3 regions of the Kitasatospora sp. NPDC017646 genome follow, and region 2 is predicted to be linked to each of the others. Evidence: riboswitches for the same ligand, from Rfam matches in the RefSeq annotation. Region 2 holds a riboswitch; each other region holds the start of a gene.
What was found. Region 2 has a riboswitch for cobalamin ahead of ACH4J0_RS13910 (cobalamin biosynthesis protein). Riboswitches for the same ligand answer to the same signal wherever they lie in the genome.
Positions count from the first base shown of each region.

Region 1: linked by a shared signal. The riboswitch ahead of ACH4J0_RS22415 (ABC transporter substrate-binding protein) and the one ahead of ACH4J0_RS13910 (cobalamin biosynthesis protein) in region 2 are both predicted to bind cobalamin.
Region 3: linked by a shared signal. The riboswitch ahead of ACH4J0_RS22280 (ribonucleoside-diphosphate reductase subunit alpha) and the one ahead of ACH4J0_RS13910 (cobalamin biosynthesis protein) in region 2 are both predicted to bind cobalamin.

Region 1 is NZ_JBIRJC010000014.1:54,409-56,664, reverse strand. Features, by position in the region: gene sodX (nickel-type superoxide dismutase maturation protease) at 1-364, opposite strand, end outside; gene sodN (superoxide dismutase, Ni) at 553-948, shown strand; cobalamin riboswitch at 1,037-1,174, shown strand; partial or broken gene ACH4J0_RS22415 (ABC transporter substrate-binding protein) at 1,501-2,177, shown strand; gene ACH4J0_RS22410 (nuclear transport factor 2 family protein) at 2,256-2,256, shown strand, end outside.
Region 2 is NZ_JBIRJC010000007.1:78,520-80,775, forward strand. Features, by position in the region: gene ACH4J0_RS13905 (transcriptional regulator) at 1-627, opposite strand, end outside; cobalamin riboswitch at 822-952, shown strand; gene ACH4J0_RS13910 (cobalamin biosynthesis protein) at 1,066-2,106, shown strand; gene ACH4J0_RS13915 (cobyric acid synthase) at 2,103-2,256, shown strand, end outside.
Region 3 is NZ_JBIRJC010000014.1:22,610-24,865, forward strand. Features, by position in the region: gene ACH4J0_RS22280 (ribonucleoside-diphosphate reductase subunit alpha) at 1-1,235, opposite strand, end outside; cobalamin riboswitch at 1,427-1,570, opposite strand; gene ACH4J0_RS22285 (hypothetical protein) at 2,049-2,256, shown strand, end outside.

The sequences.
Region 1 (2,256 bases), on a different contig from region 2:
GCTCCAGCCCGCGGCCCGGCGCAAGCCAGGCCGGGCTCGGGCGCAGCCGCAGCAGCACCCGACCGAGCACCAGCTCGTCCGGGACCGGGCCGTAGCTGCGGCTGTCACTGTCCACCGGGCGGTTGTCGGACAGCAGCCACCAGCCCTCGGGGCGGCGCTCGGCGGCCCGCTTCACCACCAGCAGGTCCTGCTGGAAGGGGTGCCGGAACAGCACCACCGCGCCGGGCCGGATCGGCGCGCCGTAGCGGACCAGCAGCTGGTCGCCCTCGCGCAGGGTCGGGACCATCGACGGGCCCGCCACGTCGACCAGTCCGAACGGCAGCACGCCGCCGCCCGCGCCCCGCGGTTCCGTGCTCCGCGCCACGACTCCTCCTCCCGGACCGGCCCGGCCCGGCCCGGCCCCAGTCTGCCGTACGGACCGCCATCCGTTCGATGTCCGGATTACCCCGGTTCCGGGTCCGCCTTTTGCCCTAGGCCCACCGCCCGGCCGCGAAACCCGGAGGCCGGAAGGGTAGTCTCGGGCGCGGGAAGACGATCTAAGGAAGGACTCCCATGTTCTCTCGTCTGTTTGCACCGCGTGCCACCGCTCACGCCCACTGCGACCTGCCGTGCGGTGTGTACGACCCGGCGCAGGCCAAGCTGGAGGCCGAGTCGGTCAAGGCCACCCAGGAGAAGTACCAGGCCAACGAGGACCCGCACTTCCGCGCCCGCGCCATCATCATCAAGGAGCAGCGCGCCGAGGCCGTCAAGCACCACATCTCGGTGCTGTGGAGCGACTACTTCAAGGCCCCGCACTTCGAGAAGTACCCCCAGCTGCACAAGCTGATCAACGACACCCTGAAGGCCGCCTCGGCCGCCAAGGCGTCCACGGACCCGGCCACCGGCCAGGCCCTGCTGGACCTGATCGCCGAGGTCGACAAGATCTTCTGGGAGACCAAGCAGGCCTGAGCCTGACGCGTCGCCACCCGACCGCCCCCGTCCGCTCCGTCGGACGGGGGCGGTCGTGCGTTCACGTGCGATCCGCTCTCAGTAAGGACTGCTCGGCTTGAGTGACTGCTATGCTGCCGGGCGTCCGAGGGGGAAGTCCGGTGTGAATCCGGCGCTGACCCGCAACGGTGAGCACGGCCCGAAACGTCGTGCCAGCCCGATCGCCCCGGTCGCTGAACTCCCGACAACTCGCCGCGGACTGCGAGGGGAAGGCGCCCGAACACGCCCCCGGACGGCGCCCGCCCCGGCACGCCCTGCGGCCCGAGGCAAGGCGCGACCGCAGTGAAGGACCCCGTTCGCCGAACACCGACCGTCCCGCTCGCCGTCGGCCTCGCCGCGGCCCTGCTGGTCTCGCTGGTCTGCGGGGTCGCGTTCGGCGCCTCCGGGATCCGACTCCCCGACGTCCTGCGCCTGTTGGCAGCCGGCCTGACGGGCGGTCGGCTGGACGCGGACGAGGCCGCCGCGTACGCGATCGTCTGGGAGATCCGACTGCCGCGCACCGTGCGGGCCGGCCGGATCGTCAAGGAGATCGCCCTGGACGCCAGGGCCGACCTGGTGTTCGCCGGCTGGCACTACGGCTTCGACGAGGGCAGCGGCGTCACCCCGCAGGCGTTCGAGGCCCTCGGCATCGACTCGTACGTGCTCAGCGAGTCCTGCCGCAGCGGCACGGGCAGCGAGCGCGGGGTGATGGAGCCGCTGGACGCGCTCTACACCGACCTGGCCAACCTCGGTGAGATCTTCGACGTCAGGGACCGGGCCGACGAGCTGATCGCCGAGTCCAGGGCGAGGATCGCCGCCGTCCCGCAGCCCGGGCGCCGCCCGTCCGTCTTCCTCTACGACAGCGGGCAGGACAAGCCGTACACCGCCGGGAAGTTCGCCGCCGCGAACGAGATCATCGCCAGGGCCGGCGGGACCGACATCATGGGGGACCTCGCGGACACCTGGGTCACCGCCGGCTGGGAGAGCGTGGTGCGGCGCGACCCCGAGTGATCGTGATCAACGACTACGCGACCCCGGGCGCCGAGCAGAAGCGCGGCTTCCTCAAGTCGTTCCCGCCGCTGGCGAACGTCTCCGCGATCAGGAACGACCGGATCGTGGTCATGGACTACGCCGACCTGGTCGAGAGCCCGCGCAACCCGGCCGCGATCAGCACCCTGGCCGACTTCCTGCGCACCGTTGTGGCCGGCTGACCGGTCCCGGCCGAAGCCCACGGTCGGGCGTACGCTCGAAGGTGCGGAGCCGACGGACCCCACCGGAGGAGCGAGAGCA
Region 2 (2,256 bases):
GGTGCGGGACTGGGTGGTGGTGCCCCAGTGGGAGGGGACGTGGTGTTCCTGCTGGAGGACGGGGAGGACGGCGGCGAGGTCGGCTTCCGGGACGGGCACCAGGCGGGCGAGCGGGCGCAGGTGGGGCTGCCAGCGGCCGGCCACGCACTGGCGCAGGAGGCCGTCGAGGGCCTCGGCGCGGCCGGTGGCCTCGACCAGTTCGGTCAGCCGCAGGCCCAGCACCTGGGCGAGGGCGTGGGTCTGGTCCGGGTCTCCGTCCCAGTGGCCGGTCAGTTCGGCCTGCCGGTAGGCGGGCAGCGTCACCCCGGTCCGCTCGGCGACGGTTTCCTGGCCGAGCTCCCGGGCGAGGCGGTGGTCGCGCAGGCTCACCGGACGGCCGTCCATCAGCTGGGCGGCCGGGCACCAGAGGGCGCGGGCCAGGGCGATGAACTCGGGCTCGCCGGGGCGCAGCTCGCCGTCCTCCCAGGCGAGCACGTGACCGGGCAGCAGCCGTACGCCGTGCGCGGCCATGCCCTCGGCGACCTGCTCGGGGGTCAGTCCGAGGCCGGCCCGGTGGGCGCGGGCGGCCCCGGGGGAGAACGGTACGGGGGACGGGGCGGCAGTGGTGGGGGACTTTCTGCGGCGCATGGCACCGAACCGTAGGTGTGGCCCCGGGCCCGTCCCAGCCGCCGAACGCACGAAGTGGAGCTGACGGGCCCTCCCCCGCGCTGGGCGATCGCACAGGGCCGGTACCGGTCGCGGGTGTGACCGACCCCTCCTTGACCTCGGTTGACTCCCGGTTCGGCCGCGTGATGGGATCCTGGGGCCAAACGGAGGCATGGAGAGGAAGCCGGTGCGAGTCCGGCGCGGTCCCGCCACTGTCACCGGGGAGCACGTTCGGAATCGCCACGGCGGGCCGTCAGGAGCCGCTGGAAGGCCCGGGGGTGCGTCCGACCCGGAAGCCAGGAGACTCTCGCCCCCGGTACGTCGATCCAGGGCGCGGACCCTGAGTGAGGACACCCACGCGATGCAGGCTGCCCCGCCCCGTCGGACTCCTGGCACCCCGCTGCCGAGCAGCCCGCCGCCGTGCGCCCCCTGACCCGCGCCGCCGCCTTCGCGCTGGGCGCCGTCGCGGGCTACGCCGCCGACGCCCGTTTCGCCGACCCGCGCCGCGGCCACCCGGTCGCCCTGTTCGGCAGCGCCGCGACCCGCCTGGAGCGGCGCGTGTGGCGCGACGACCGTGCCGCCGGAGCCGGGTACACGGCGCTGTGCGTGGGCGCGGTCGCGGCCGGTGCGCTGGCCCTGGACCGCACGGTCGGGCGCCGTCCGCTGGGCCGCGCCGCGCTGGCGGCCGCCGCGACCTGGACGGTGCTCGGCGGCACCTCGCTCACCCGGGAGGCCCGCACCATCGGCCGTTCGCTGGCCGCGGGCGATCTGACGGCCGCCCGGGAGCGGCTGCCGCACCTGTGCGGGCGCGATCCCAGCGCGCTGGACGGGCAGCAGGTCGCCCGGGCGGTGGTCGAGTCGGTGGCCGAGAACACCGCCGACGCCGTGGTGAACGCGCTGGCCTGGGGCGCCCTGGCGGGCACCCCGGGGCTGCTGGCCTTCCGCGCCGTGAACACCCTGGACGCCATGGTGGGCCACCGCTCGCCCCGCTACGCCCGCTTCGGCTGGGCCTCGGCCCGGCTGGACGACGTCGCGGGCTGGCCGGGCGCCCGGCTCACCGCGCTGCTGACGGTGGCCGCCGCGCCCGAGCCGCGGACCGCCTGGCGGGTCTGGCGCCGGGACGGCTCCGCGCACCCGAGCCCGAACGCCGGCCAGGCCGAGTCGGCCTTCGCGGGCGCGGTGGGCGTACGGCTGGGCGGGACGCTCCGGTACCCGCACGAACCGAAGGGCGCCCCGGAGCCGAGAGCGACGAGCGAGGAGCCCCCGGAGGCGAGTGCGGAGCCACGTGAGCGGGTGGAGCACCGGCCGGTGCTGGGCGCCGAGTTGCGGCCGGTGACGGTGGACGACATCGAGCGGGCCTGCACGCTGTCCCGGCGGGTGGGCGCGCTGGCGCTGGGTACGACGGTCGCGGGGCACGTCCTGCTGCGGCTGCTGTTCCGGAAGAGGAGGGGTGGGGCATGAACAACGCGCTGCTGGTCGCCGGGACGACCTCCGACGCGGGCAAGAGCGTGGTGACGGCCGGGATCTGCCGTTGGCTGGCCCGCCAGGGCGTGCGGGTCGCGCCGTTCAAGGCGCAGAACATGTCGCTGAACTCCTTCGTCACCGCGGACG
Region 3 (2,256 bases), on a different contig from region 2:
GCGTCCTTGAAGGTCATCCAGCCGTTGCCGGTCTGCGCCAGGGTGCGCATCATGCGGGCGTAGAGGGTCTGTGCCGGGATGGTGCGGACGGCCTTGCCGGCCAGCTCGGCCTTGCGGTAGGCCTCGTCGAAGTCGGCGCCCCACAGGTCGACCAGCTCGGGCACGTCGGCCGGGGAGAACAGCGACCAGTCGGCGTTGGCGTTGACCCGGCGCATGAACTCGTCCGGGATCCAGTGGGCCAGGTTCAGGTTGTGGGTGCGGCGCGCCTCCTCACCGGTGTTGTCGCGCAGCTCCAGGAACTCCTCGATGTCCGCGTGCCAGGTCTCCAGGTAGACGCAGGCCGCGCCCTTGCGGCGGCCGCCCTGGTTGACGGCGGCGACCGAGGAGTCGAGGGTGCGCAGGAACGGGACGATGCCGTTGGACTTGCCGTTGGTGCCGCGGATCAGGCTGCCGCGCGAGCGGATGCGCGAGTAGGACAGGCCGATGCCGCCGGCGTGCTTGGAGAGGCGGGCGATCTGCGCGTAGCGGCTGTAGATCGAGTCCAGGTTGTCCAGCGGTGAGTCCAGCAGGTAGCAGCTGGACATCTGCGGGTGCCGGGTGCCGGAGTTGAAGAGCGTCGGGGAGGAGGTCAGGTACTCCAGGCGGCTCATCAGGCCGTACAGCTCGGCCACCTCGCGCACCGACTGCTCGGAGTCGCCGACCGCCAGGCCGCAGGCGACGCGGAGCAGGAAGTGCTGCGGGGTCTCGATCACCTTGCGGGTGATCGGGTGGCGCAGCAGGTAGCGGGACTGCACGGTGCGCAGGCCGAAGTACTCGAAGCGGTCGTCGCCCTGGGCGTCGATCAGGGCGTCGAGGGCGGCGGCGTGCTTGGCGACGAAGGCCGCGGTGGTGTCGCCGATCAGGCCCTCGGCGTGGCCGACGGCGATCGAGGCGGAGAAGGAGACCGAGCCCTGGCTGTTCGCCTCGTCGACGATCTCCAGGGCGAGCAGGCGGGCCGCGAGCTTCGAGTACTGGGGGTCCTCGGCGATCATCGACGCGGCGGCGTCCACGGCCAGCCCGCGCAGCTCTGCGAAGTCCGAGCCGGCGTGGCGGCCGCGCAGCGCGGCGGCGGCGACATGACCGGGGTCGACCTCGGTGAGGTCGGCGCTGCGGTCGGTGAGCAGCCGCAGCAGCGCGCCCCCGGGGTCGGAGACCGTCGGGTCGGTGAAGGCGGAGCCGGTGCCCTGGGCGGGCAGGGTGGCTGAGGCAGCGGTGGTCAAGGCGCTCTCTCCTGGCGGCGATCGGCGGCGTGATCGGGGTCACCCGGACCGATCTGGGCAGGGGAGCACGGCGCGAACGCAGGAAAGCGCCGCGCGAGGTGTCTCCCCGGCCCGCCCGCGAGGCCCGGAGGGGTGGTGCTGGGTGCCGGCGCGGCCTCTGCGGGAGGGCCGTGGCGCACGCTGTCGGCAGGTACTCGGACTCGCGGGCACGGCTGCTGGAGCCGCCCGCACACCGCTGCGGGGCAGTCCCGGACTCCCACCGGGTTCCCCTGCATCGACAGCAGGAGTGAGCATACATGTAGTGGTGTCTCAGTGATGCGACACCACATGTAGTGCGCCGTGGTGTGTCGGCGCGATGACCGGTGGTACCGGGGCGGGGGGTGGTTCGTGCCCGTCCGGGGCCGGGAGCCGCGCCTCGGACGAGTCGGAACCGTGCCTCGGACGGGTCGGAACGGTGCCTCGGACGGGCCGCGCCGACGCGCCGGGCGGGCCGGATCCGCGCGCCGGTCGTCCTGGTTTCGATACGGAATGGTCACCGGGCGGATCGATGGTCCGGGGGATGCCCTACGATCTGGGCGCATGAGCGACGGAACCGGCGTACCTGGGCACGGGCCGCAGGGAACGCCTCCCGCCGGGCCGGGGGGCGCACAGAATCAGCAGCCGGCGGTGCCAGGGCCGGTGCCGCCGCCGAGCGGCGGTTTCGGCCCGCCGCCGGCCTCGTACGGGCCGGTGGCGCCGTCCGCGCAGCCGGTCCCGCAGCCCGTCCCGCCGGTGCCCCAGCCTCAGCCGGTGCCCCAGCCTCAGCCGGGCCCGCAGCCGGTGCAGCCGATGGCCCCTCAGCCGCAGTGGCAGCAGCAGCCGCCCCAGCAGGCCGTGCCGCCGCAGCGCGTCGAGCCGGACTGGGCGGCGCTGGCGGACCGCAACGAGGCCGACGGCAAGCGCAAGCGGCGGATGAAGGTCATCGGCATCGTGGCCGCCGTCGTCCTGGTGGGCGGCG